2 regions of the Halomonas sp. TH-94 genome follow, and region 1 is predicted to be linked to the other one. Evidence: predicted binding sites of a transcription regulator. Region 1 holds the regulator's gene; the other holds the start of a gene.
What was found. The regulator sigma-54, encoded in region 1, starts transcription at its own class of promoters, with help from an activator protein. The targets are predictions, from matches to a motif close to TGGCACNNNNNTTGCTNT.
Positions count from the first base shown of each region.

Region 2: the regulator sigma-54 is predicted to act here: its motif matches at 12,606-12,623, upstream of urtA (urea ABC transporter substrate-binding protein).

Region 1 covers NZ_JBYCKL010000034.1:29,241-43,866, forward strand. The annotation lists gene AC2VNO_RS05865 (calcium/sodium antiporter) at 1-678, shown strand, start outside; gene AC2VNO_RS05870 (KpsF/GutQ family sugar-phosphate isomerase) at 711-1,727, shown strand; gene AC2VNO_RS05875 (KdsC family phosphatase) at 1,751-2,308, shown strand; gene lptC (LPS export ABC transporter periplasmic protein LptC) at 2,320-2,940, shown strand; gene lptA (lipopolysaccharide transport periplasmic protein LptA) at 2,937-3,464, shown strand; gene lptB (LPS export ABC transporter ATP-binding protein) at 3,472-4,197, shown strand; gene AC2VNO_RS05895 (RNA polymerase factor sigma-54) at 4,355-5,776, shown strand; gene hpf (ribosome hibernation-promoting factor, HPF/YfiA family) at 5,886-6,194, shown strand; gene ptsN (PTS IIA-like nitrogen regulatory protein PtsN) at 6,201-6,671, shown strand; gene rapZ (RNase adapter RapZ) at 6,717-7,637, shown strand; gene AC2VNO_RS05915 (HPr family phosphocarrier protein) at 7,640-7,909, shown strand; gene pmbA (metalloprotease PmbA) at 7,991-9,331, opposite strand; gene yjgA (ribosome biogenesis factor YjgA) at 9,478-9,984, shown strand; gene tldD (metalloprotease TldD) at 10,113-11,567, opposite strand; gene AC2VNO_RS05935 (YhdP family phospholipid transporter) at 11,564-14,626, opposite strand, start outside.
Region 2 covers NZ_JBYCKL010000010.1:64,113-78,738, reverse strand. The annotation lists gene AC2VNO_RS01725 (sensor histidine kinase) at 1-102, opposite strand, end outside; gene AC2VNO_RS01720 (lipopolysaccharide assembly protein LapA domain-containing protein) at 107-334, opposite strand; gene AC2VNO_RS01715 (HupE/UreJ family protein) at 454-1,056, opposite strand; gene ureG (urease accessory protein UreG) at 1,098-1,736, opposite strand; gene AC2VNO_RS01705 (urease accessory protein UreF) at 1,756-2,475, opposite strand; gene ureE (urease accessory protein UreE) at 2,465-2,989, opposite strand; gene ureC (urease subunit alpha) at 3,212-4,921, opposite strand; gene AC2VNO_RS01690 (urease subunit beta) at 4,918-5,238, opposite strand; gene AC2VNO_RS01685 (urease subunit gamma) at 5,250-5,552, opposite strand; gene AC2VNO_RS01680 (urease accessory protein UreD) at 5,571-6,464, opposite strand; gene urtE (urea ABC transporter ATP-binding subunit UrtE) at 6,695-7,393, opposite strand; gene urtD (urea ABC transporter ATP-binding protein UrtD) at 7,393-8,232, opposite strand; gene urtC (urea ABC transporter permease subunit UrtC) at 8,229-9,371, opposite strand; gene urtB (urea ABC transporter permease subunit UrtB) at 9,375-11,078, opposite strand; gene urtA (urea ABC transporter substrate-binding protein) at 11,149-12,495, opposite strand; gene AC2VNO_RS01650 (tripartite tricarboxylate transporter permease) at 12,850-14,346, opposite strand; gene AC2VNO_RS01645 (tripartite tricarboxylate transporter TctB family protein) at 14,366-14,626, opposite strand, start outside.

The sequences.
Region 1 (14,626 bases):
GTCAGGCCGATTCCGATCCGCTTCTCGCTGGTGCGCCGAGAACTACCGCTACTGCTTGGCGCCACGGGCCTGGCCGGCTACGCACTGGCAAACGGCATACTGGGCCGCTTCGACGCCCTGTTCCTGGCCCTGCTACTGGTTTTCAGTCTGTGGTGGCTACTGCGTGCCGACACACCCGACGCCCCTGCCGACGATGCCATTCCCGATATGACGCTGAAACGCGCCCTGGTGTGGCTGGCCTTCACCCTGGTGCTGCTCGCACTCAGCTCGCGCTCGCTGGTATGGGGTGCCAGCGAGCTGGCCCGCGGCCTGGGCATCAGCGAGCTGATCATCGGCCTCACCGTGGTTGCGATAGGCACCAGCCTGCCGGAACTCGCAGCCTGTATCGCCAGTGCCATCAAGCGGCATCACGACCTGGCCGTGGGTAACGTGATTGGCTCGAACCTGTTCAACCTGCTCGCCGTGCTGCCGATCCCCGGCTTGTTGGCACCGGGCCCGATCGACCCTGCCGCCGCCAGCCGCGACTTTCCCATCATGCTGCTGCTGACGCTGGGAATGGGCATGGTGTTGTTGTGGTTCCGGCACGGCCAACTCGGGCGACTACCCGGCGCACTCTTCCTGGGCGTCTACCTGGTCTACCTGACGTGGCTGGCCGCCGCTGCCAGCGGTGCCACTTGAGTGATTCCCCACAAAGGACAACAATCACCGACATGACCATCGATGCCACTACGCCACCTTCACCCGCCGCCCCGTCCGAAGGGGAGTCCAGCCTGCGTGCCAGCGCTCGGCGCACCCTGCTGATCGAGGAGCAGGCCGTCGCCAGCCTGGCCGGGCGCCTCGACAGCCACTTCGATCATGCCTGCGAGCTGATGCTCGCCTGCAAGGGGCGCGTGGTGGTGACCGGCATGGGCAAATCGGGCCATATCGCCGGCAAGATCGCCGCCACCCTGGCCAGCACCGGCACCCCGGCATTCTTCGTGCATCCCGGCGAAGCAAGTCACGGCGACCTGGGGATGATCACTCCGGGGGACGTGGTTCTGGCGCTGTCCAACTCCGGCGAAACGGCGGAGGTCACCGCCCTGCTGCCGCTGCTCAAGCGCATCGGCACACCGCTGATCAGCATGACCGGCCGCCCCGGCTCGACGCTGGCTCGCCACGCCGATGCCCATCTCGATGCCGGCGTCGAACGAGAAGCCTGCCCGCTGGACCTAGCACCCACCGCCTCGACCACGGCAGCCCTGGCGCTGGGCGATGCGCTGGCGGTGGCACTGCTCGAAGCGCGTGGTTTCACCGCCGAGGACTTCGCCTTGTCGCATCCGGGTGGCAGCCTCGGCAAACGACTGCTGCTACGTGTTTGCGACCTGATGCACCAGGGCGAGCGACTGCCCCGCGTGCCGCTCGGCAGCCCCCTGCGCGACGCTCTGCTCGAAATCACACGCCAGGGTCTCGGATTTACCTGCGTCGTCGACGAGCAAGACTGCCTGATCGGTGTCTATACCGATGGTGACCTGCGTCGCACTCTCGACCAGTATCAAGATTTGAGCCGATTGACGGTGGATGACGTCATGACCCGTCCCGGCAAGCGAATTGCGCCCGGGGTGCTGGCTGCCGAGGCGGTCCGCATGATGGAAGACAACCGAATCACGGCGCTCGCCGTGGTCGATGACGAAGGCCACCCGGTTGGCGCACTGCACATGCACGACCTGCTGCGAAGCGGCGTGATCTGACTTCACTCTGACAAGGAGAGCTCATGGCCCTGGCCATCACCACCCTCGATCCACGCCTTCTCGACCGGCTGCGCAAGATCCGCCTGCTGGCACTGGACGTCGATGGCGTACTTACCGACGGCCGTCTTTACTTCCAGGCCGACGGTATCGAGATCAAGGCGTTTCACACTCAGGACGGCCTGGGCCTGAAACTCCTGCGCCGCGCCGGCCTGCAGGTGGCCTTCATCACCGGGCGTGAATCGCCCATGGTCAGTCATCGCGCAGCCGCTCTGGGCATCGACCATGTCTTCCAGGGCTGTGAGGACAAGCTCGTCGTGCTGCGCGAGCTCTGCGCTCGCAAGGGAATCGAACTCGAACAGGTCGCCTATTGTGGCGACGATCTTCCCGATCTGGCGCCCATTCAGCGTGCCGGCATCGGCATTACCGTACCCGGCGCACCGTCCTACATCCGCGCCCTCGCCGACCACGTCACCGAGCGCAGCGGCGGCCATGGCGCGGTACGCGAGATTTGCGACCTGCTGCTGGAAGCGCAAGGGCATCGCGACGCCCTGATCGACACCTACCTCCACGGCAAGCGTTGAGACCGGCGTCGATGCTACGTCGCCTGCCGCGCCCCTCGTTTCGCCTCTGGCTGCTGCTGTTGCTGTTGGCGCTGGGCAGCCTGATCGCCTGGCTTGACCCATGGCAGGTGCCTACGCCCGGCCCGGTACCCACCGACGACGCCGGAGAACCTGACTATTTCCTGGAACAGGCCCGGCTGACTCGCTTCGATATCGATGGCCAGGCCCATCAGCGCCTGGAGAGTCCCAGGCTGGTGCATACGCCGCACGACGACGTGACCCGCGCCGTGACGCCGGTGGCTCATCTGATCGATCGAGAAGGCCGTCTCTGGGTCGCCAGCGGCCGGGAAGGCCGACTCGGCCCGGGCGGCAACCCCCTTACGCTGACCGGCGACGCCCGCCTGTTCGCTCCGGAGGAGCGCTGGCAGCTCGACACCGAGGTGCTGCATTTCGACGCCAATGTCGGTCATGCCTGGAGCGACACACCCGCCCTGCTGCAGCAGCCGCCACAGCATATGCGCGGCGAACGTTTCGACGCCTGGATCCATGACAACCGGGCGCGATTGACAGACAATGTGCGCGGCTACCACCCCCCGGAAGGCGCTCAGCCGGGACAGGCCGACCCCGTCACCCTGGAGGAACTCACGCCATGAAGCGATGCAAGCTTCCGACGCCCCGCATGCTGCTCAGCCTGGCATTGATCGGCCTGGCATTGAGCCCTGCCGCGAGCATGGCCCAACAGCGCGACGCCGATCAGCCTATCCAGATAGAAGCCGATCGGCTCGATCTCGACGATATCGCCGGCACGGCGATCTATACCGGCGAGGTCGACATCCGCCAGGGCACCATGCGTCTTACCGGCGACCGCGTCGAGCTCCGGCGCAATGCGGCCGGCGAGCTTTCCCGTGCCACGGCTCACGGCGAACGTGCCTATATCGAACAGCAGCCGGACCCGGAGCAGCCAGTGGTACGCGGCTGGGGGCGCACGATCATCTATCACGTGGCCGAGCGACGCGTCGAACTGATCGACCGCGCCGAACTGCACCAGGCTGGCGATACCTTCGACGGTGGCTATCTGGAGTACTTCCTCGACCGTCGCGTGGTCCAGGCCCGCGCCGAGAGCGAAGGTGTCGAGGGACGCCAGCGTATCCGCATGACCCTGCAGCCGGAGCGCTGAGATGGCGATGAAGACTCTGCATGCTCGGCACCTGGCCAAGAGCTACAAGCGTCGCCGCGTGGTACATGACATCAGCCTCTCCATCGAGCAGGGCTCCATCGTGGGGCTGCTCGGCCCCAACGGCGCCGGCAAGACCACCTCGTTCTACATGATCGTGGGGCTGGTGAGAGCGGATGCGGGTAATGTCTGTATCGACAAGCTCGACCTGTCGCGCAGCGCCATGCACGAACGCGCTCGGGCCGGGATCGGCTACCTCCCCCAGGAGGCCTCGATCTTTCGCAAGCTGTCGGTGGCCGACAACATCATGGCCATCCTCGAAACCCGCAAGGATCTGGATCGCCGGGGCCGTCAGCAGCGCCTAGAACAGCTGCTCGAAGACTTTCACGTCACCCATATTCGCGACAACCTCGGGATGAGCCTGTCCGGCGGTGAGAGAAGGCGCGTGGAGATAGCCCGAGCCCTGGCGACCGAGCCGGCCTTCATCCTGCTCGATGAACCCTTCGCCGGCGTCGACCCCATTTCGGTCGGCGAGATCAAGGGCATCATTCGCCAGCTCAAGGCACGCGACATCGGCGTCCTGATCACCGATCACAACGTGCGCGAAACGCTGGATATCTGCGACTCCGCCTACATCGTGGGAGATGGCCAGATCATCGCCGAAGGTAACGCCGAAGCCATTCTGGCCAACCGTCGCGTGCGCGAAGTCTACCTCGGTGAAGATTTCCGCCTATAACGCAACTCTCTGTTACATGCAAGCATGAAAGCACTATTAACACATTCTCGTCAGACATGATTGCAATAAATGGCATGCTTATTGCAATCATCGCTATTGCAACTCGCCGCACGCCAGTCTAGGGTAGAGTCTTTCCGGCAAATGAGCCCTTATCCTCATGGCCATGAAAGCATCATTGCAACTCCGCGTCGGCACTCAGCTGACCATGACACCCCAACTGCAGCAGGCCATTGCGCTGCTGCAGCTCTCTACGCTGGACCTGCGTCAGGAGATCCAGCAAGCACTTGAATCCAACCCCATGCTGGAGCTCGACGAGGGCTTCGGCGAGCAAGCCGTCAGCGAACCCCAGAGCGACGACTGGGCCGATGAAATCCCCAGTGAGCTGTCCACCGACAGCGATTGGGAGGATACCTACCCTGACCACGGTGCGAGCTCCGGCAGCGGTACCGGCGAAGGGCCCGATTTCGAGCGCCAGGCCTCCGGGCAGACACTGGCCGGGCATCTGATCTGGCAGCTGGCCATGATCGACCTGAGCGAGCGCCAGCGCCAGATCGCCGAGAGCCTGATCGATGCCGTGGACGGCACGGGCTATCTGGCACAGCCGCTGGAGGAAATCCGTGATGGCTTGCGCCGCCAGGGTCTTGAGGGGCTGCCCACTCGCGAAGTCGAGCAGGTGCTGCTACGTCTGCAGCAATTCGAACCCACCGGCATTTTCGCCCGTGATCTGCGCGAGTGCCTGATGCTGCAACTCGCCACCCTGCCCGACCACACCCCCCTGCTGCCCCAGGCTCGGCGCCTGGTGCGCCAGTTCCTCGAAGCGCTTGCCGCCGATGACCGGCGCCTGCTGAAGCGGCGCCTGGGCCTGGATGACGACGCTCTCGACGAGGCCATCGCCCTGGTGCGCTCGCTCGACCCTCGCCCGGGCAGTGCCTTCGCCGAAGTCGGCAGCAACTACATCACTCCGGACCTGGTCGCCTACCATGACGAATCCGGCTGGCGGGTGGAACTCAATGCCGAAGCCCTGCCGCGGCTCCGCATACAGCCCGACTACGCCGCGCTGGTACGCCGGGCCGACAAGAGTCAGGACAACCAGTTTCTCAAGGATCACCTGCAGGAAGCCCGCTGGCTGATGAAGAGCCTGGCCAGTCGCAACGACACCCTGCTGCGCGTCGGGCGCGAGATAATGGCACGCCAGATCGATTTTCTCGAACAGGGCGAAGAAGCCATGAAACCGCTGGTCCTGGCGGATATCGCCCAGACCGTGGAGATGCATGAATCGACCATATCGCGGGTGACCACCCAGAAGTTCATCCACACCCCGCGCGGCGTGTTCGAACTGAAGTTCTTCTTCTCCAGCCACGTCGGCGGCAATGGTGAGGGCGACGCCCATTCCAGTACCGCCATCCGGGCCCGCATTCGAAAATTGATCGCCGACGAGACACCACGAAAACCGCTATCCGACAGTCGACTGGTAGATCTGTTGGCCGAAGACGGTATTCAGGTGGCACGCCGTACCGTGGCCAAGTATCGTGAAGCCTTGGGGATCCCCTCTTCAAGTGAGCGCAAGCGTTTTCGCTGATGACGACGTGGCGCGTTGACGCCGGACAAGAGCATTGATCGGAGGGGGTTTGCACGGTGCCAAAAAGGGTTACAATCAAATCACCATTCGAAGGACGAAGGAGCTTGTCATGCAAGTCAACATTACCGGCCATCATGTTGAACTGACCGATGCACTGCGTGACTACGTGAGCGAGAAGCTGAGCCGCGTCCAACGGCACTACGACAATATCACCAACGTACAAGTTACTCTCTCGATCGAGAAAGAGCGTCAGCAGGCCGCCTGTACGCTGCACGCCGCCGGCGCCGATCTGCATGCCGAAGCCTCCGATACCGACATGTACGCCGCCATTGATGCCCTGACCGACAAGCTCGACCGCCAGCTGGTCAAGCACAAGGAAAAGGCCCAGGCCCGCGCCCAAGGCGCCGGCATTCGCTGAGTCGTCATGACACTTGAAAACATACTGCCTCCGGAGCGTGCGCTGTTCGACGTTCCAGGGGGCAGCAAGAAGAGGGTGCTGGAGTTCTTCAGCACCTTCATTGCGCAAAACACCCCGAGCCTCGATAGCCAGGAGGTTTTCGGCAGACTGATCGGCCGTGAGCGGCTGGGCAGCACCGGGATCGGCAACGGCGTGGCCATACCGCATGCCCGAAGCCCCCATTGCCACAGTCCGGTTGCCGCCTTCCTCAAGCTGGCCGAGCCCATCGACTTCGATGCCATTGACGGAGAACCGGTCGATCTCGTCTTCGTCCTGCTGGTCCCCGAGGAAGCCGACGACACTCACCTCTCATTGCTGAGCCAGGTGGCCAGCGTGATGAACGACACCGAAACCCGCACGCTGTTGCGGCGGTGCGAGAGCCAGCGCGAACTCCACGAGCGCCTCATAAACGCCATTCGACGACAGTCTTCGGCCTGACCCGCCCGCGTTGCCGTTCGGCCAGCCCCTGATCAGGAGAAATACATGCAGCTTGTGATCATCAGTGGCCGATCGGGCTCCGGTAAATCGATCGCACTGCAAGCACTCGAAGACATTGGCTACTATGCCATCGACAACCTGCCAGCCATGCTGCTAGGTTCGCTGGTCGACGAACTGCGAAACTCGCCCACGGTTCAATCCTCGATCGCCGTCAGCATCGATGCACGCAATCTCCCTCACGCCCTGGAGCGCTTTCCCAGGCTGTTGGAAGAGCTTCGCGCCAACAAGGTCGACTGTCAGATCGTCTATCTGACTACCGATGCCCGGATCCTGATCGAACGCTATTCCGCCACTCGCCGCCGCCATCCCTTGACCCGCCACAGGGACATGACGCTGAACGAGGCCATTGAGACGGAAGACGCCACGCTGAGCGACATTCGCAACCTCGCCGATCTGATTATCGACACGTCGCGGCTATCGGTACACGACCTGCGTGGCCGAATCACCGAACAGGTGGCCAGTCATCACGCCGATCAGCTGACATTGACGGTGGAGTCGTTCGGCTTCAAGGGCGGCGTGCCACTCGACGCCGACATCGTCTTCGACGCCCGCTGTCTGCCCAACCCCTACTGGGATCCACGCCTGCGCTCGGCCACCGGACGGGAGCCGAGCATCGTGGAATTCCTCGAACAGTACCCGCTGGTCGGGCAGATGCTGGATGACATCGTTGCCTGGGTAGAGCGCTGGCTGCCGGCCTATCGCGACACCCATCGCAGCTACCTTACCGTCGCCATCGGCTGCACCGGGGGCCAGCACCGCTCGGTATATCTGGCCGAGCGGCTCGCCAAGCATCTCGCCAAGCAACAGCCGGATGTGCGTCTACGTCATCGGGAGCTGGGCATTCACACACCGGTCGCTGCCTCGCAGGAGCCGACCGCAGAGCCGTCCGAAAGCAAGGAAGCCTGAGCGTGCCCAGCCGCAAGCTGACTCTGACCAACAAGCGCGGACTGCATGCGCGCGCTGCCACCAAGCTGGTACAGCGCTGCCAGCCCTTCGATGCGCACGTGCTCGTGAGTCGAGGCGCCCAGCAGGCCGATGCCGGCAATATCATGGCCCTGCTGATGCTGGGTGCCCCTTGCGGCACCGAACTGGAGATCAGCGCCGAGGGGATCGATGCGGAAGCGGTGCTCGAAGCCATCGAGGCGCTATTCGAGGCCCGCTTCGATGAAGATACTTAGGGCGCAATGTCTGCGCTCGGCCATGCATCGCCGAAGCCCGCCTCGCATTACGCCTTCCTGAACAACAAGCCAAGCTGCGCTTCAACTGCCGGCGACGGTCATCTCATCGATCAACCAGCTGCCGGTATGGATGCTGCCACGGGTGTCGATGTCGCTTCCTACCGCCAGCAGGCCCCTGAACATCGCCTCGAGGTTGCCGGCGATGGTGAATTCCTCCACCGGGTACTTGATCTCACCATTCTCGACCCAGAAGCCCGCCGCGCCGCGTGAGTAGTCTCCGGTCACACCATTCACCCCTTGCCCCATCAGCTCGGTGACCAGCACCCCGCTACCCATGCGTGAGAGCAGCGCCTCTCGAGACTCCAGCGGCGCGCTGATGCGCAGGTTGCGAGCCCCGCCGGCATTGCCGGTGGTCTGCAAGCCGAGGCGGCGAGCACTGTAGGCAGAGAGCATGTAGCTGGCCAGACGACCATCCTCGATGAAGACATTGTCGCGGGTTTGCACGCCATCGTTGTCGAAGGGAGAACTTGCCATGGCGCCACGCTCCATGGGCCGCTCGCCGAGCGTGAACCAGTCGGGAAACAGCGTCTCCCCCAGGCGGTCACAAAGGAACGAAGCCTGCCGATAGAGCGAACCACCGGCAATGGCACTCATGAGATGGCCGACGAGACCGCTGGCGACGGTGGCATCGAACATCACCGGCAGGCGCCCGGTGGCGGGCCGACGCGCGCCAAGGCGCTCGAGCGTACGCTCGGCCGCCTTCTTGCCCACGGCCTCGGGATCACGCAACTCCTCTGGGTTACGCGCACTGGTATAGTCGTAATCGCGCTGCATGCCAGCCGCATCCTCGGCGATCAGCATGCAAGAGAGCGAGTGGCGGCTGCCGCGCTGACTGCCAAGAAAACCGTGGCTATTGGCATAGACCCTGACCCCTTCGCCGCTGGAGAGCGAAGCGCCCTCCGATTGCCGTATGCCCGCCTCGGCGCGCCCTGCCGCTTCGCAGGCCAGCGCCAGCTCGATGGCCTGCTCGGTGGTGAGCGGCCACGGGTGATGTACGTCGAGGTCGGGCAGTTCGGTAGCCATCAATTCAGGGTCGGCCAAGCCTGCCGCTGGATCCTCCCCGGTATAGAGCGCGATTGCCATGGCTTTTTCCACGACCTCGCGGATCGACGCATCACTGGCATCGGTGGAGGAGGCGCTACCCTTGTGGCCACGCAGATAGACGGTAACGGCGATACCCTGATCGCGCGAGAGCTCGACGGACTCCACCTCCCCCTCACGCACGCTGATCCCGACGCCCTGGTCGACGCTGGCGCCCACCTCGCAGGCATCGGCTCCCAGGTGTTTCGCCAGCGCCAGCGCCTGCCCGGCACGCGACTCGAGCAGCTCCTGCTGGGCGGCGGCATCAAAAGCCTTGCTCATGCTCATCTCCTCATTCGCCGGCCAAGCCGGTCTTCATACGTGTCTGTTCCCGCCGTCGCTCGACGGGCTGGTATACTACCGTCATTCGAAACCCTGCATCTTGCGTTGGCAAGACAGCGCTGACCCTCTCACTACTTGGATGCGGCATGACCCAGGATATTCCCACCGACTTCGACGAAAGACCCAGCAAATCCCAGCTCAAGCGGGAAATGCACGCCCTGCAGATGCTGGGCGAACAGATCATTGCCATGACCCCGTCCGAGCGCGCCCGCTTTCCGCTCTCGGAAGACATGCTCGCTGCCGTCGAGGAGACCGGTCGTATCCGCTCCCATGAAGGGCGTCGGCGCCACATGCAGTATGTGGGCAAGCTGATGCGCCGCGAGGATCTGGATGCCATCCAGGCAGTCTTCGACAAGATCGAACAGGAAAATCGTCACCGCGATCTGGCCTTTCATCGGCTCGAAAAGTGGCGGGATCGCCTCATCGAGGAGGGCGATGACGCCGTCGAAGCCTTCATCGAGGAGCACCCGGAGGCCGACCGTCAGGCGCTGCGTCAGCTTGTCCGAAATGCCAAGAGCGAACGCGAGCGCGGCAAGCCCCCGGCCAATGCGCGCAAACTCTTCAAACTGATTCGCGATACGGCGGGCTTGTAAGCACGCCTAGTGTGTCCCAATCCAGGTTCAGCCGAGCGCAGGCCAGACTGGGCGGCGCTCGGCGAGTTTGAGTGCGAGCAAGGCGAGCCGTGCGCCAACCCAGCGTGGGCAAGCGCAGCGACGCTCGTTCACGAAGCAGTGCCGCCGACAGTAAGCTCATCCAACTTCAGCGTCGGCTGCCCCACTCCCACCGGCACGCCCTGCCCCTCCTTGCCACAGACGCCGATCCCGGTGTCGAGCTCCAGATCATGACCGACCATCGACACCCGTCCCATCGCTTCAGGCCCGTTGCCGATGAGCGTCGCCCCCTTGACCGGTGCGGTGATCCTGCCGTCCTCGATCAGGTACGCCTCGCTGGCCGAGAAAACGAACTTGCCCGAGGTGATGTCCACCTGACCACCGCCGAAGCTGACCGCATAGATGCCGCGCTTGACGCTGGATATGATGTCGGCCGGATCGTCCTGACCTGCCAGCATGTAGGTATTGGTCATGCGCGGCATCGGCATGTGAGCGAACGACTCGCGACGGGCGTTGCCGGTGGGCTGCATTCCCATCAAACGGGCATTCAGCTTGTCCTGCATGTAGCCGGTGAGAATGCCGTCTTCGATCAGCGGGGTGTACTGTCCCGGTGTGCCCTCATCGTCAACGCTGAGGGAGCCACGCAAATCGGCCAGGGTGGCATCGTCCACCACCGTGACGCCGCGGGCGGCCACACGCTGGCCCAGTCGCCCGGCAAAGGCTGAACTGCCCTTACGGTTGAAGTCGCCCTCCAGGCCATGGCCGACGGCTTCATGCAGCAGGATGCCAGGCCAGCCCGGGCCCAACACCACCGGCAGCTGGCCGGCAGGGGCATCGACTGCCTCGAGGTTGACCAGAGCCTGACGCACGGCTTCCTTGGCAAAGCGCTCGGCGACATTGTCGTCACGCAGTCGGGACATGGCGTAGCGACCGCCGCCACCGGCACTACCCCGCTCACGCCGACCGTCCTTGGCAGCAATGACACTGACGTTGAAACGCACCAGCGGCCGGATGTCGGCTGCCAACGTACCGTCGCTGGCGCGCACCAGCACGACCTCATGAACGCCGGTCAGAGAGGCGCTGACCTGGGTGACCGCAGGATCGGCGGCGCGTGCCACACGGTCGGCCTGCTTCAATAGCGCAATCTTCTCCTCGGCCGAGAGACCCGACAGCGGATCGACCGAAGCGTAGCGCAGCGCGCTCTGACTCACCGTACTCCGGGACGCCGTCAAGCTCGCCCCGCTGCGCACGATTCCGGAGGCCGTGCGACCGGTATCCGCCAACGCATCGGCAGTGATCTGATTGGAATAGGCGAAGCCGGTTTTTTCGCCCGCCATGGCGCGCACTCCGACACCACCGTCGATGTTGTATCCGGCTTCCTTGACTTCACCGTCCTCGAGAACCCAACTCTCATGCCAGCTGCGCTGAAAGTAGAGATCGGCATAGTCGACACCCGGCGCCAGTACATGGCCAAGACCGGCATCGAGCGCATCGATATCCAGTCCGCCGGGATGCAGTAGAATCTCGGCGGCGGTATCGAGCAAGGTGGTTGTGGCTATCGTCATTCTGCGGTTTCCAATGTGATATCCGGCGAGGTCCAGGGACCTCGCACGCGATAGTGAATTCGGGTGACCCGGTCGATGGCGCTGCCGAAGAGCCGATCGGCGATGAATAGCGCACCACCTACCACCGGCGCGCCGGCGAGTACCGCGGCGAGCGGCAGGCTGCTGCTGACAGGAACTGTGACGCCCAATCGCTGGTCCAGTTCCTGGCGCGAGAGATTGACGGTACCCTCCAGGGTGAAGGAGGTCGCCGGGCCGTCGATCCTGACCGGCCCCGTGGTTTCCAGGACGCCTCCATACAGGGTAGCAGCCCCGATGACATGATCGAAGGCCGTGCCCTGTCCGGTGACATCGGAAAAATCCATGCGCAGACGTCGTACCAGGTTGTCGACGTTGAGCAACCCCACCACTCTCGCCGTGGGCGATTCCAGTTGGACGAAGCGGCCGTCATGCAGCTCTGCCTCTATGCTGCCGCGCGAACGCGCCAGGGCGAACTGCCAGGGCGGTCCAGGCCAGGCCAGCTGGCTGCGCACATGAACGCCGTTACTGCGAATCGAGACAGGCTGGCCGAGCCGCTCGAGGGCCGTCCCCAGGTCGCGCCCGTCCAGATCCAGTCGCGATCGCGTCAGGCTGTCACCGGGGCCGGCAGCTTCCCAGACGATCTCACCCCTGGCGGTGACCTGCCCCAGGGTCAAACCCAACGGCGACAGGGCGAGTCGCTGCGGCCCTCCCTGCCAGTGCGCCGTCAACGGCCCGATCACCCGCCCTTGATAGAGAATCTCAGCCAGACGCAGCCTGCCGTTCGGCACTTCACTGGCCCAGTCGGGCAGTGGCGTCGGGTCCGGCGGCACATCGAGCTCCTCGAGCAAATTGCCGGTGCCTTCCGTTTCGGCAGGAAGCAGGCCATCGAGCGTCAGCCGGTCCAGGGCGATGTCCAGCGGTTCCGCCAGGGCGGGCCGATACTCCAGCTGGCCTTCCAGCAGATCGCCCTGAAGTCCGACACGCCACCCTCCGTCGGCCAGGGGAGTCGCCAGTGCCGTCATGATACCCAGGCAGCCTCTGGGACCCACGAGACAGGCCGCCTCCACTTGCAGGCGACGTAGTGGCGATGCTCCGTCACCGCCAGCACCATCCCCCCCCTCGAGCATGGGCGCAAGGGCCTCGCCCCATTCGACCGGGTCGAGGCGTGACTGGTAGAGGGTGACTGACCAGCCCTCCTGTTCGGGCCAGGATGGCGACTGTGGCAGGCGACCAAGCCAGACCTGCCCCTGCCCCAGATCCGACCACGGCAGCCCACGCCAGCGCAGAAGCGACTCGCCGCCCATCTCGGCTTCCACTCTTTGCTGATCGATATCGGCCACGACCCAGAGAGGACGAGACTCGTCGGCGGCCTTGCCCAGCGGCTCGGGCAGATCGATGCCGAGCCCTTGCAGATTGCTGTCGAAGCGAAACGTATTGCCTGCGTCGCTCAGCGCAAACCGCCCGCGCCACGGCAAGCGCCCCGACAACCGAGTGCCAAGCGCGCCGGCGTCGAACCGCTGCAGCAACCTGGCGACGTCAACGGCGCCATCGAGTTCGACGTAACCTGCCAGCGTGTCGATATCGGCATTGACCGGCCCGCCGAACAGCCGGCCTTGCAAACGGCCCTCGAGCCCCCCGTCGTCGTCCCGCTGACGCCAGGCAAGCGGCCCTTGGACATCGGTCAGCGGCACCTCAAGCGGCAGGTAGACAATGCGCTGCATGTCCACTTCGGTTTCGAGGTCTAGCTGGAACCCCTCCTCCCCGAGCCGGGTGATCAGCTCGATCTGGCCAACGGCACGCCCCTCACCGCGCCAGTCATCGACCTGCTCCATACCATCGACGGGGATGGCGCGGAGGTAGCGACGTATGCCATCGGCGTCCGAAGCCAGCTCACCGGTCACATGCAGCACGTCGTCGCCGATGGTGATCCGCCCATTGCTACCCATGACGCCGAGGCTTTCGGCATGTCGAACGTCCGCATCGAGCGTGCCGATCCCTGCCGTCAACCGACCCTCGACCGACTCGATCACCGGCCACTGGGGATCGAAGGGCAAGCGGCCATCCTCGATCTCGAGGTCCAGCCGTAACCGGGGCTCGACGCCACTTCCACCGCTCTTGAGAGGCAAATGCAGCTTGAGTTCGCCGAAGGGTACGCGGCCGGCCACACCGGCGGCCAACCAGGCATCGAGCTCCTCCCCCAGAACCCTGGCAGGTAGCCAGTCCATCAGCGGCCGGTCCAGGGCATCCACATGGCGGAAGCGCAGGTCCAAGCCCAGACCGCCATGCACGCCACCCCCCAGGGCCAGACCGAAGCCACCCTCCACTTCGGCGCCTTGCCAGCCTGCCTTCAGATCGCGGCCACTGACGAAGGTGCGTGGCCCCTCATAGGCCCAGCGCACCTCACCGCTGGCATGAGAAAGCGCCATGGGAGACTCGTAGAGTTGCGGCACTTTGAGAGCCGGGTCACCGACACCAACGAATTCCACGCGTCCCGAAAGATCGCGCGCCTCGACCCAGGCATCAAGGGGACCACCGCCCGGCACTTCATCCCAGGGCTCCACCTCGACTTGATGCAGGGCGGCCTGGGCCAGCCAGTGGCCGTTTCGCCGGCCGACGCCAAGCCCCGAAATCAGTCCACGCGGCTCCAGCGCATCGATGGTTCGCACCAGCCCCTCGGGAAGAAGCACACGCTCCTGCCAGGCGGCAAGCGAAGCCAGCTCGAACTGACTGGTGGTCAACCACCAGCCTTCGCTGTCGTGGCGCAGATGCCAGAAATGGGGCAGTGCCGGCTGTTGCTCGCGCTCGAGCTCCCGTGGCTCCGCCCAGTCGGCGGCCGAAGCATCGCCCTGCAGCCAGGCTTCCCAGCCCTCGTCGTTGCGTAGCCACTGGCCGCGGGCGCGCAGCGGTTCGAGTACGATCGGCTCGTCGTCGCGACGCAGCGCCAACCGTGGAACATCGAGATCCAAACGTGCATCGGCCAGCTCGCCGCGATGCCAGCGCCCCCAGACCGTAACGTTGCCGCTGGCATCTTCGAGGCGCAA
Region 2 (14,626 bases), on a different contig from region 1:
CTGCTGGACCCGCCCTGCCTGAAGGACAAGACCGATCAACAGGAGAAAGGCGAGTAGCGAGGCGAGACGATGCAGGGCAATCGCGGAGAGTCGATTCAGCAACGCGTCAGTACCTCGACGAGTGCTTGCGACGGCTTCGCAGTCGACTCAACAGATGAAACAGCGTCTTTCCGCTCACCATGCCGAGCACATAAATCACCAACAGCAGCAAGGCCAGCGGTAGCCGGGCACCCCAGAACAGGAAGCGCACTTCTACAAGGGCAATGTTCTGTACGAAAAGGATGAGAACCAGCAACGTGATGAATATCTTCACCGCCAGTAGTAGCTTGTCCATGCGCTCTCCAGGCCGAAGCGTCTACCTAAAGCTGGGCGGCTGAGCGTTTTCTGTCAACCTTCGCTAATACGACAACGCCCGGCTGCGTAGCCGGGCGTAATACTTTCGATAAACGATAATCAGCCGAAGGCAAACAGCGCACCGGCAGCGGCAATCGCCACGCCTAGTACCCGCAGGATCCGGTTCTCACGCATCATGAGGAACGCACCTGCCGCACGACCCGCATAGGTAATCGCCAGGGTCGCCAGGCTGAAGCCCGCCAGGTAGGCCAGCGTCGATGCTCCGTGCGGCATCTCGTTGCCGTGAGCGTGACCGTGAAAGAGCATGAACAGCACTACCACCGCAGCGCCAACCGGAGCAGGTACCTTGACGAGCGCAGCGATCAGCACCCCAGCCAGCAGCACCGACATGGCGATGCCGAACTCCACGCCGGGAAGTGCAAAGCCGCCCCACGCCAGTCCCGCCCCCAGCAACATTCCCACCGCAGCGAGGAGCGGCGCAGCGAAGCTGAAGGCACGGCTTTGGCGCAGGCTCCATAGCCCTACTGCCAGCATAGCCAGCAGGTGGTCGAGCCCCAGCAGCGGATGGGCCAGACCGGCGGCAAAACCGCCACCGTGGGCATGGTCGTGCCCCGGGTGCGCAATGGCCACGCCGGCGAAGACGATCAGTGCCGGCGCTGCAAGCAGCGCCAGCCGCGAGGTGTGAGAAAAAGATAGATTCATGGTGGCGATCTCCTTGCCGATGGTATTGCAGTGGAATTTTGTCAGGCGCTGGCAGAGTGGGCCTGGGGCCGGCGCTCCGGCAGCATGCCGCGGTCGAGAATGAACTCGATGATCGTCTCCAGCCCCACGCCGTCGTAGAGGTTGGTAAAAACGAACGGACGCTCGCCGCGCATCTTCCTGGAGTCGCGCTCCATCACCTCGAGTGAGGCGTGGACCTGCTCGGCGATGTCGATCTTGTTGATGATCAACAGGTCCGACTTGGTAATCCCCGGCCCGCCCTTGCGCGGAATCTTGTCGCCGGCCGAAACGTCGATCACGTAGAGCGTCAGGTCCGAAAGTTCGGGACTGAAAGTGGCCGAGAGGTTGTCGCCGCCCGACTCCACCAGCACCAGTTCGAGGTCCGGGTGCCGCTCCTGCAGCTCATCGATGGCGGCGAGATTCATCGAGGCGTCCTCACGAATCGCCGTATGCGGGCAGCCGCCCGTCTCCACGCCGAGGATGCGGTCGGCCGGCAGCGCCTCGTGACGCAGCAGGAAGTCGGCGTCCTCACGGGTGTAGATGTCATTGGTGACCACGGCGATGTCGTAGTGGTCGCGCAGCGCCAGGCAGAGCTGCTTGAGCAGGGCCGTCTTGCCGGAGCCCACCGGGCCGCCGACGCCGATGCGTAGGCAATGAGTCATGTCATCCTCCTGGATTTCATTAGCTGCGAAAAAGTCGTGAGTATTGGGTCTCGTGCAGCGCGCTGGCCAATGCCAGCCCCGGCAACGCCGGCCCGAGCTCTTCATCTTCGAGTGCGAGCGCCTCGTCTACTGCGGCGACCAGCGCCGGGCGCAGCCGTTCGACAAGACGCTGGGCCGCGGTATGACCGAGCGGCAGCGCCTTGCAGGCCACCGCCAGTTGATTCTCGAGCCAGGCCCAGGCAAAGCCGAGCATGGCCTGGCGCGGCGCCACCCCACGCACCTGGGCGGCCCAGGCGAAGACGGTCACGTAGCCCGCTCCGGCCGGTAGCACGGGCGACTCGCTCGATAAATCAGATGGCAACAGCTCCAGGCTGCCCAGCAGCCGGGTCAGCGATGCGCCCAGGCGGGAGTCCTCGGCGGCCAGCTCGGCTGTCTCGCGGTTGGCGGCAAGCCAGCAGTCCCACTGGGCTATCGCCTCGCCGTCGCCTGCCGCCCATGCCTGCTGCAGGCGCGCCAGCACCGGCAGCTCGCAGCGGGTCAGGCCGTCGTCGAGCACGCCCTCCAGCCAGCTACCGAGGCTTGTCTCGTCATGTGCCCAGCCCAGCTCGAAGGCGCTCTCGAGCCCCTGGGAGAAGGCAAAGGCACCAATCGGCAGCGCCGGGCTGACCAGTTGCAGCAGCCCCAGCAGCGCCAGGTCGTCGCTCTGCGGCATCCCCGACGGGGCCGACTCAATGGGCATGGTGATGCCCATGGCCATGGTGGCTGTGTTCGTGGCTGTGGTCATGATCGTGGCTGTGCACGTGTGCATGGCCGAGCTGGTTGTAGGCGCCCGGCTCGGGGTCGAAGGGAGCCTCGTGCCGCTCCAGGTTAGCCCCCAGAAGCTCGGCAAGCTCTTCCAGCACGTGGTCCGGGGGGAAGCGCACGTAGCTGCCCTTGGTGTCCTCACCCAGCGCCAGCTGAACGTGCCGGTTGCCCAGGTGATAGGCGAGCCGCGCCAGCGGCAGGCCGGCTTCGATCCGGGCCGTCACCACCGGTTCGATGGCCGCCCTGATCCGTACGATCTCGCCGCTCTCGGCACGCAGGCCCTCACCGTCGCGCAGCACCGGGCCGCGGTCGAGAAACAGTCCCAGCTCATGGTCGGCGTCGCTTGTCGCCTTGAGCCTGCCGCGAATGCGCAGCTCATAGGGTAGTGTCAGGGTGTCGGTGGCCTGGCTCGCCTCGATGGGCCCCAGACGTTCAATCAGTTTCAGCATCGGTATCGCCTCTTCGCTGGCCGCCAGCCTTGCCCTCGCTCAACGCCACGTGACCGAAACCCTGCCCCCTCGGGCGGACTCCTGCGGTCGGAAAGACGGCACATCCTTGTGCCGGCTTTCCTCGATCTTCATCCATGAAGATCGACCGCATCGCTTCGCCCGAGGGGTTAGCGGTCACGCGAGGTTTCGCGATGACAAGCTGGTTTGGCGATGTAGTCATGGTCAAAACAGGTGGTAGCGCTGCGCCAATGGCAGCTCGGTGGCCGGCTCGCAGGTCAGCAGCTCGCCATCGCAGCGCACCTCGTAGGTCTGCGGATCGACGCTGAGCTCGGGGCAGGCGTCGTTGAGCTTCATGTCGCTCTTGCGCACCCCGCGCACGTTCTTGCACGCTGCCAGCGGGCTCGCGAGACCCAGCCGCTCCTTGATGCCGGCCTCCAGCGCGGCCTGACTGACGAAGGTCAGCCGTGTCTGGCTGGCAGCACGGCCGAAGGCGCCGAACATGTAACGGTAGTGCACCGGCTGCGGCGTGGGGATCGAGGCGTTGGGATCGCCCATGGGGGCCGCTGCGATCATCCCCGCCTTGAGGATCAGCGCCGGCTTGACGCCGAAGAAGGCCGGGCTCCACAGCACCAGGTCGGCCAGCTTGCCCACCTCGATGGAGCCCACCTCATGGCTGATGCCGTGGGTGATCGCCGGGTTGATGGTGTACTTGGCGATGTAGCGCCGCGCACGGAAGTTATCGGCGCCCAGCGCCTCGTCCTCCGGCAGCAGGCCGCGCTGCACCTTCATCTTGTGGGCGGTCTGCCAGGTGCGGCACACCACCTCCCCGACCCGGCCCATGGCCTGGGAGTCCGAAGCGATCATCGAAATAACGCCCAGGTCCTGCAGGATGTCCTCGGCGGCGATGGTCTCGCGGCGAATGCGGGAATCGGCGAAGGCCACATCCTCGGGAATGTTGGGGTCGAGGTGATGGCACACCATCAGCATGTCGAGATGCTCGTCGATGGTGTTGACCGTATAGGGCCGCGTCGGGTTGGTCGACGACGGCAGCACGTAGGGCTTGGAGCAAGCGATGAGGATATCCGGCGCATGACCGCCCCCGGCACCCTCGGTGTGGTAGGTGTGGATGCCGCGCTCCTTGAAGGCGGCAAGAGTATCCTCGACGAAGCCCGACTCGTTGAGGGTGTCGGTATGAATGGCGATCTGCACGTCGTAGCGCTCGGCCACGCTCAGGCAGTTGTCGATTGAAGCGGGCGTGGTGCCCCAGTCCTCGTGCAGCTTCAGGCCCATGGCGCCGGCTTCGAGCTGGGCTTCCAGGGCCTCGGGCAGGCTGGCGTTGCCCTTGCCGAGCAAGCCGATGTTCATCGGCAGGTCGTCCACCGCCTGCAGCATCTTGCCGATATGCCAGGCGCCCGGCGTGCAGGTGGTGGCGTTGCTGCCGGTGGCCGGCCCCGTACCGCCGCCGAGCATGGTGGTAATGCCGCTCATCAGCGCCTCTTCCACCTGCTGGGGACAGATGAAATGAATGTGCGCGTCGATGCCACCCGCGGTGAGGATCTTGCCTTCACCCGCGATCACCTCGGTGCCCGGGCCGATGACTAGCTCGACGTCGGGCTGAGTATCCGGATTGCCCGCCTTGCCGATGGCCGCGATACGGCCGGCCTGGATGCCGACATCCGCCTTGACGATGCCCCACCAGTCGAGAATCAGGGCGTTGGTAATCACGGTATCCATCACCGTATCGTCGAGGCGCTGGCTCTGGCCCATGCCGTCGCGAATCACCTTTCCGCCGCCGAATTTCACTTCATCACCATAGTGGGTGGCGTCGCGCTCGACTTCGATCCACAGCTCGGTATCGCCCAGGCGTACCCGGTCGCCCACCGTGGGGCCATACATGTCGGCATAGGCCTGCCGGCTGATGCTGGTGCTCATGCCTCACCTCCATCCAGCGATCCCATTACCTCACCGCGGAAACCGTAGATATGCCGGGTGCCGGCAAAAGGAATCAGCGTGACCTCCCGCGTCTGGCCCGGCTCGAAGCGAATCGCCGTGCCCGCTGCCACGTCCAGACGAAAGCCCCGGACCCTGGCACGGTCGAAAACCAGGGCCGGATTGGTCTCGGCAAAGTGGTAATGGGAACCAACCTGAATCGGCCGGTCGCCGGTATTGGCGACCTCGACGGAGATCCGCTCGCGTCCGGCGCAAAGCTCGATCTCGCCGTCTTGCAACTGGTACTCACCGGGTATCATCAGGCGTCTCCTTACACTATCGGCGAATGAACGGTGACCAGCTTGGTACCGTCCGGGAAGGTCGCCTCGACCTGAACCTCCCCGACCATCTCCGGCACCCCTTCCATCACGTCGTCGCGAGTGAGGATTTCGCGGCCGTAGCTCATCAGTTCAGCCACGCTGCGGCCATCACGGGCCCCTTCCATGATCTCGAAGCTGATCAGCGCCACGGCTTCGGGATAGTTGAGCTTGAGGCCACGGGCGCGACGCCGCTCGGCCAGTTGAGCGGCCGAGAACAGCAGCAGCTTGTCCTTGTCTCTCGGGGTCAGTTCCATGCGTGTCTCCTGATTGAGTCAGGTGAACCAGATACGGGGTGGGTGGGCAGGCACGCCGATTAGCAGAGGTCTGAGGCACTCCCAGGCCTGCCGGCAGATCGCCCAGGCCTCGTTGCGCTCATGGCCCAGGTAACGCAGCAGCAAAACACCATGGCGAACGGTCACCGCCCAACGCTGGCTCGCCGTGATCGCCTCACGCAGGGCCTCGACGGCCACGGCCTCGTCGGTAAGCCCCACGGCCCACAGGGTGGCCTGCACACTGGCTCCGCCCTGCCCCCAGCGGCCGGTAAAACGTGGATGCCCGGGGTCGAGCGGCTGGCGTTCCAGCCATAGCGGCCGGCCGCCACGAAGCAAACGAAAGCGTTGATCGATTCGGCCTGAAACATAAGGCAGCCGGCTCGCCGGACGGCCCAGCGCCAGCACTTCCCAGCCCAGGCAGCGCGCACCTTCGTCCAGCTCGATGAACGTTTCCTGCTCGCCCCGCGAACCGTCGAAGGCGATGGTTTCCTGGGGCAGCCACTCGAGAACGCCATGCTGCGCCACACGCAGCTGGGTACGCTGGGACCAGGCAACGCCATGACTGTCGGCGCGATAGAGCTTGTTGGCGGCGGGCGTGGTGAGCAGCGCATGGGCGTCCGTTCCGACCCCAATCGAAATACTCAACGCATCGCCGCTCACCAGGCCGCCTGGTGGATGCAACATGTAGACGTGACAGGCACCGCCCCGGCCTTCCGGATAGAAGGGCCGCTGCACCCGCAGTGGACCGCTGTGCCTTGCCTGCAGCATGCGCGTGGCGCCGTCACGGGAGCCGAAGCCGAGCTCGAGCGCCGCCGCCCAGCGACGGCCGGCGTCGAAGCGATGACCGGAGTCCGTCAGTGGCTTGGCAAGGGCAGCTGTCTCAAAAGCGGTCATGGAATACTCGTGGCCTGGCATGGTTACCAGTGCTTTGAGCAAAGGCCGTACCAAAATGGTGAGACCTTTTTTTAATGATGGAGAAACAGCAAGTTATATGCTCAACACTGAGCGAGTGGCATTGCCTGCCGGCTCATCCTGGTGCAACCCTCGGCTCGATATGCACCTAGTCGGTGCGCCGAAACCGCCCGCTCATCATCATGGTGCAGGCGGTCGGCAAGGCATGCTGACTAGACGGTCAGATGCTCCTTGATCAGCGCATCGGAGAGCTGGCCAATCTCGCCCTTGGCCACCGGCCGGCCCCGATCCATGATCACGAAGCGGTCGGCATACTTGCGTGCGAAGGGGAGCTTTTGCTCCACCAGCAGCACGGTGAGTCCGTCTTCCGCAATCAGTTTGCGAATCACCTCGCCGATCAGGGTCACGATATTGGGCTGGATACCCTCTCCGGGCTCATCGAGAATCAGCAGCCGCGGCTCGATCACCAACGCCCTGCCGATGGCAAGCTGCTGCTGTTGCCCACCGGAAAGATCGCCGCCGCGGCGATGCTTCATCTCCTCGAGTACCGGGAAGAGCTCGAATATTCGTTCCGGTATGCTGCGACGACCGTCACCGCGGGCCGCCAGGCCGGTGCGCAGATTCTCCTCCACGGTAAGCAGCGGGAAGATCTGCCGCCCCTGGGGTACGTAGCCGATCCCCAGGCGAGAGCGATCCTCGACACGCCGCTTGGTGAGTTCCACGTCGTCGGCAAAGCGGATGCTGCCGGCAGCCACCTTCACCTCCCCCATGACGGCCTTCATCAGCGTGGTCTTGCCTACGCCGTTGCGCCCCATCACGCAGGTACACTGGCCTGCAGGCACGTCGAGATCCAGATCCCACAGGGTATGGCTCTCGCCGTAGTACTGGTTGAGCTTATCTACCATGAGCATCAGACCGTCTCCTCCTCGGCTTCGGCACCCAGATAGACCTCGACCACCCGCGGGTCGCTGGCGACCTGATCCATGCTGCCTTCCGCCAGTACGCTGCCCTGGTGCAGCACCGTCACCTTGCGTGCGATGGAGCGCACGAAGCCCATGTCATGCTCCACCACCACCACCGACTGCTTACCGGCAAGTCCGGTGAGCAGTTCGGCGGTACGCTCCATCTCCTGCTCGGTCATGCCTGCCACCGGCTCGTCCACCAGCAGCAGACGCGGCCGCTGCATCAGCAGCATGCCGATCTCCAGCCACTGTTTCTGGCCATGGGAAAGAATGCCGGCCGGGCGGCCACGCAGTTCGGCCAGGCCGATAGTGACCAGTACTTCCTCGATACGCTCGCGGATCTCACCGGTCATACGCGCCGTAAGCGTGGGCAGGATGCGCTTGTCGGCGGCCATTGCCAGCTCAAGGTTCTCGAACACCGTCAGCGCCTCGAACACCGTGGGTTTCTGAAACTTGCGGCCGATGCCCAGACTGGCGATCTCAGGCTCGTTCATGCTCAGCAGGTCGTGACGACTGCCGAACCACACCGAGCCGGTATCCGGGCGGGTCTTGCCGGTGATGATATCCATCATGGTGGTCTTGCCGGCGCCGTTGGGTCCGATGATGCAGCGCAGCTCGCCATCGTCGATGGTCAGGTTGAGATTATTGATTGCCTTGAAGCCGTCGAAGCTCACGGTCACATCCTCGAGATAGAGGATCGGGCCATGGCGCACATCGACGGGTGACGATGCCGGCACCAGAAAGTCGAAGACCCGGTCGCGGTGCGCCAGGGAACGCAGAATACTCATGCCGCTGCCTCCTTGACTGAGGGGGAACCGTCAGCGTTGCGCCGTCGTCTCAGCCGCAGTGCCAAAAGCCCCGCCACACCCTTGGGCAGGAACACGGTGACCAGCACGAACAGCCCGCCCAGGGCGAACAGCCAGGCATCCGGCATCGCCCCGGTGAACACGGTCTTCGCGTAGTTGACCAGAATGGCGCCGATCACCGCCCCATAGAGCGTGGCACGACCGCCGAGGGCCACCCACAGCACGATCTCGATGGAGAACAGCGGCGAGAATTCGCTGGGATTGATGATGCCGACCTGGGGCACATAGAGCGCCCCGGCCAGCCCTGCCAGCATGGCCGACACCACGAACACGAACAGCTGGAAGCGCTCGACCCGATAGCCGAGAAAGCGCGTGCGTGCCTCGGCGTCACGGGTCGCCACGCACACCCGACCCAGCTTGCTCGTCACGATTGCCCGGCAAAGCACGTAGCTCAGCGCCAGCGCTACGCCGGTAGCCAGGAACAAGCCCAGCCGGGTGTCGCTGCTGCGCAGGTTGAAGCCGAGGATCTCGCGGAAGTCGGTCAACCCGTTGTTGCCGCCGAAACCCATCTCGTTGCGGAAGAAAGCCAGCATCAGGGCAAACGTCAGCGCCTGGGTGATGATCGAGAGATACACCCCGGTGACTCGTGAACGGAACGCCAGAAAGCCGAACACCAGCGCCAGCGCTCCCGGTACCAGCAGTACCATCAGAAAAGCGAACCAGGCCATGTCGAAGCCCAGCCAGTACCATGGCAGGCTGTCCCAGTTGAGGAACACCATGAAGTCGGGCAGCACCGGATGGCCGTAGACGCCACGGTCGCCGATCTGGCGCATCAGGTACATGCCCATGGCATAGCCGCCCAGCGCAAAGAAGGCGCCGTGGCCGAGGCTGAGAATCCCCAGATAGCCCCACACCAGGTCCACCGCCACCGCCAGCAAGGCATAGCTCAGGTACTTGCCGAACAAGTTAACGGTATAAGCGCTGACATAGAGCGGATGCCCAGGCGGCACTGCCACATGCAGCAGCGTCACCAGAGTCATGGCTGCCAGCAGCACGCCGAGAAAGATCAGCGTCGAGCGTTCGCCGAAGGGGCGCAATAACCAGAGTCGAGAAGAATCCATGGATCAGCCCTCCGCCGCCCGGCCCTTCTGCGGAAAGAGTCCGCGGGGGCGCTTCTGAATGAACAGGATGATGAACACCAGCACGATGATCTTGGCCATCACGGCACCGGCCCAGGGCTCAAGCACCTGATTGATCACCCCGAGTGAGAGACCCGCGACCAGGGTGCCCCACAGGTTGCCCACTCCGCCGAACACCACCACCATGAAGGAGTCGATGATGTAGTTCTGTCCCAGGTTGGGTCCCACATTGGTGAGCTGTGAAAGTGCGACGCCGGCCAGCCCCGCCACCCCGGAGCCCAGGGCGAAGGTCATGATGTCGACCCGGGTGGCGCGGATACCCATGGAACGCGCCATGGCGCGGTTCTGAGTCACCGCCCGCACCTCCAGGCCAAGCCGGGTACGGCGCATGATCAGCATCAGCGAAGCGAACACCACCAGGGCGAAGCCGAGCACGTACATACGGTTGAGCGTCAGCGACAGCGCATCGTTGATGGCGATCGAACCACTCATCCACTCCGGGGTGATCACGGTCCGGTTGAGCGGCGAGATGGCGGTGCGTACCAGCTGCTGCAGGATCAGGCTGATACCGAAAGTGGCCAGCAGCGTCTCCAGCGGACGCCCCTTGAGGAACTGAATGACACCGCGTTCGATGGCGACACCGGCCAACGCCGCCACCATGAAACCGGCGGGAATCGCCAGAATCAGCGCCAACCCCGGCTGACCGGGCAGCAGCTGCTGCATGGCCCAGGTGGTGTAGGCGCCGAGCATGATCAGCTCGCCGTGGGCCATGTTGATCACGCCCATCACGCCAAAAGTAATGGCCAGGCCGATGGCGGCCAGCACCAGCACCGAGCCCAGCGACAGGCCGAAGTAGAGGGTCTCCACGGCGCGGTTGACCTTGAGCATCTGCTCGACGCTGTTCAACGCCTCGCGGGCGGCGTCGGCCACGAGCGGATCGGCGCCGTTGACGGCGCGGTTGAGGGCCACTCGCACGCGGGGGTGCAAGCTACCGCGCAGGTCGGCTATCGCCTCGATCTCGCCCTGCTCAAGACGATGGATGGCAAGTGCTTGCATCAGGCGCTCACGCACCCGGGCATCCGGCTCTTCCTCGATCACGGCAGCCAGAGGTTCGGCCAGGTCGGCATCGACCTCGCCAAGCAGGCGTTCGGCCGAGGCACGACGCAGAGCAAGATCAGACGAGTAGAGGTCGACCACGGCAATGGCGCTGCGCAGCTGGTTGCGCAGCGCGTTGTTGATGCCGATACGGTCAAGATCGCGACGCGACATCTCACCCAGCGGCTCGCCGCTCAAGGCATCCTGTACCGGCCACTCGCGGCCGGTATTGTCGAGCACCACCACGAAACGGCCTTCATCGGTGCGCTGAAGGCGACCGTCGAGCAGTGCCTGGAGCCAGTCGCGGGCGCGTGGGTCTTCGCTCAGCACGATGGCCTCGATGGCCTCGCCCTTGGCGGGAAAGGAGGCGACATCCAGCGCCTCGAGCAGTTCGGTGGCCACTTCGTCGTCGCCATTCGGCTCGCTCTGCGCCATGGCGGGAGCGGCCTGTGTCAGGCCGAGCGCCAGCGCGAGAGCCAGGAGGAGTACCAACAGCCACGAACCACGGGTCTCGGAGGCTCGTTCATTCCCGGCGGCAGCGGTGCCGACCCTCACCCCGGCCGACGCTGGCCCAAGCATGGGGGGATATCTCATCGGAGCGTTCCTCGGAATCGGTAGAGAAGGCGTGCTCCCCCACTGCCGTTGGGCAGCGGGGGATGGGGCGTTACTCGGCCAGAGCCGCTTCGGCTTCTTCGGCGGCCGTGCTGCCGCCGCAGCGGCCGGTGGCCACGTTGAAGTTGCCGCAACGCATCGGCGCCTGCCAGTCGGCCATCAGATCACGCGAGCCCGGCAGGAAATCGGACCAGGCGTCGCCGGCCACGGTGGAAGGCGTTTGCCACACGATGTCGAACTGGCCGTTGTCCTGCACCTCACCGATCAGCACCGGCTTGGTGATGTGATGGTTGGGCATCATCGCTGCAAAGCCGCCGGTCAGGTTGGGCACGGTCACGCCGATGATGGCGTCCTTGACCGCGTCGACCTCTGTGGTACCCGCCTTGCGCACCGCCTCGGCCCACATGTTGAAGCCGATGTAATGCGCTTCCATGGGGTCGTTGGTCACCGCCTCTTCGTCGCCGGTCCAGTCGATCCAGGCGTCGATGAAGTCGTAGTTGGCGTCGGTGTCCACGCTCATGAAGTAGTTCCAGGCCGCCAGGTGGCCGACCAGGGGGCCGGTGTCGATACCGGAGAGCTCCTGCTCGCCCACCGAGAAAGCGATGACCGGGATGTCGGCGGCGTCGATGCCCTGGTTGGCCAGTTCACGATAGAACGGCACGTTGGCATCGCCGTTGATGGTCGAAACCACCGCCGTCTTCTTGCCCTCGCTGCCGAAGCGGCGCACCTCGGCGACGATGTTCTGCCAGTCGGAGTGACCGAACGGCGTGTAGTTGATCAAGATGTCCTCATCGGCGACGCCGTGCTCCTCCTTGAGGAAGGCTTCGAGGATGCGGTTGGTGGTACGCGGATAGACGTAGTCGGTGCCGAGCAGGGCGAAGCGCTCCACGCCCACCTCGTTGATCAGATACTCGACGGCCGGTATCGCCTGCTGGTTGGGTGCCGCTCCGGTGTAGAAAACATTCTCGGAGGACTCTTCACCCTCGTACTGCACGGGGTAGAACAACAGACCATTGAGCTCCTCGAAGACCGGCAGCACCGCCTTGCGCGACACCGACGTCCAGTTGCCGAACACCACGTCCACCTGGTGTTGTTCGAGCAGTTCACGCGCCCGCTCGGCGAACAACGGCCAGTTCGAAGCCGGATCGACCACCACCGCCTCGAGCTGACGGCCGAGCAGACCGCCCTGCTCGTTCTGCTGGGCGATGAGCATTTCCACGGTGTCTTTCAGCGTCGACTCACTGATGGCCATGGTGCCGGAGAGCGAATGCAGGATGCCCACCTTGATGGGGTCCTCCTGGGCCAGCGCCTGGCTGGCGGCGCCAAGGGCAATCGCTGACAGCAGCGCGGCGGCCCCGGAGCGAAGCGGTGAAGACAGGGGACGAAGCGGGAAAGGCATGATGCGACGGGAAGCGTTCACTCGAACCTCCTTGCGCCCTCCTCTGGGAGGGACTTGTTGTGCAGGTCATGCACTGCCGACATTGGCAGTGCAGCTCTAGGCTCCCTGTCTTTGCAAGCCCCGCGCCAGCATGCAACATTCATTGGAAATCCATTGCCAAACAACAAAGTAGATTGAGTAATACTAGGCCGACACTCCCTCTACGCACCTCATCTGTGCACAACCGGCATGCGCTCATGCGCCGCGATCTACCGCCTGCACCAGCAATGCGCACCATGCCAGTGCACAGGTCCCCAAACGCAGCAGGGGCGCCGATTCCTCGACGCCCCTGCGTATTCACTGAACCCAATGGGATCAGCGGCGTGCCTTGGCCATCTTCAAGACGGGCTTGACCAGCGGCAGTGTCAGCGACAGTGCCGCAATGATCAGCAGCCACATGGAGATGGGCTTGTCGATGAAGATCGACCAGTCGCCACCCGAGATCTGCAGCGCACGACGCATCGACTCTTCCATGATCGCGCCGAGAATGAGCGCCAGAATGAGCGGTGCCGCCGGGAAGCCGAACAGCCGCATTCCCAGACCCAGCAGGCCGAAACCCAGCAGCAGCAACAGGTCGAAGACGCTGAAGCTCATGCCGTACACGCCGATCATGCAGAAGATCAGGATCAACGACAGCAACAGCGGTCGCGGCATGTCGAGGATCTTGGCAATCAACGGTATCAGCGGCAGGTTGAGCACCAGCAGGAAGATGTTGCCCAAGTACATGCTCGCCACCACGCCCCAGAAGACGTCGGGGCGATCCACCAGCATTGCCGGACCCGGCGATACCCCCATGACCAGCAGCGCGCCGAGCAGCACCGCGGTGGAGCCGGAGCCTGGCACCCCCAGGGTCAGCAGTGGCACGAAGGAGCCGGTACAAGCCGCGTTGTTGGCCGACTCGGGGGCCGCCACGCCCTTGATGTTGCCCTTGCCGAAGGTATCCCCATCCTTGGCCAGACGCTTCTCCATGCTGTAGCCCAGGAAGGAGCCGATGGTGGCGCCGGCCCCCGGCAGCACACCGGTGAAGAAGCCCAGGATCGAACTGCGGCCGATGGGTGCCGCGATCTCCTTCACTTCCGACTTCGACAGCTTGAGCGAGCCGATGGCATTGCGTGGCTGCTCCTTGCCGCCGCCACCCTTGAGCAGCATGTAGAACACCTCGGCCAGAGCGAAGATGCCCAGCGCCACGACAAGGAACTCGATGCCGTCGAGCAGGTGAACGGTACCGAAGGTGAAGCGCTCAGTGCCGGTCTGCAGGTCGATGCCCATGATCGAGATCATCACCCCCACCACGGCGGCTATCAGCCCCTTGACCAGCGACTTGTCCGACAGCGACACCACCGCAGTCAGGCCAAGCACCATCAGCGAGAAATATTCTGCCGGACCGAAGCTCACGGCCACCCGCCCGAGCAGCGGCGCCACCAGCATCAGGAAAATGATCGAAACGGTGCCGCCGATGAACGAGGCGTAGGCGGCAATGGCCAACGCCTTGCCGGCCTGCCCCTGCTTGGCCATTGGATAGCCGTCGAAGGAGGTGGCCACCGTACCCGCCACCCCGGGGGCGTTCAGCAGGATCGACGAGGTCGAACCGCCGAAGATGGCGCCGTAATAAACGCCGGCCATCAGTATCAGACCCGACGACGGATCCATGCCGAAGGTCAGCGGAATCATCAGCGCCAGGGCGCTGATCGGCCCCAGCCCCGGCAGCATGCCGATCACGGTACCGGCAAAGACACCGGCGAAGACGTAGAAGAGATTGATCGGCTCCAGCGCGATGCTGAAGCCGTACATCAGATTGTTGAAGGCTTCCATGGGCTCGCTCTCCGGCCAGTCAGATCGGCAGCACGCCGGTGGGTAGGTAAACGCCCATGACCCGTGTCATGGTCAAGTACAGCGCCAACACCACGCCCAGCGCGGTGGCCAGGTTGATCCAGTGGCGACGATAGCCGTAGTAGGCAGCCAGCCCATAAACCAGGGCGACTGAGGTCAACACGAAACCCACCGGTACCAGCAAGAGGGCATACACCGCCAGGGTAACGGCCGTGACCACCACGCGTGACCACGGCCGTAGCAGCAAGGGCTGCTGCTGCTC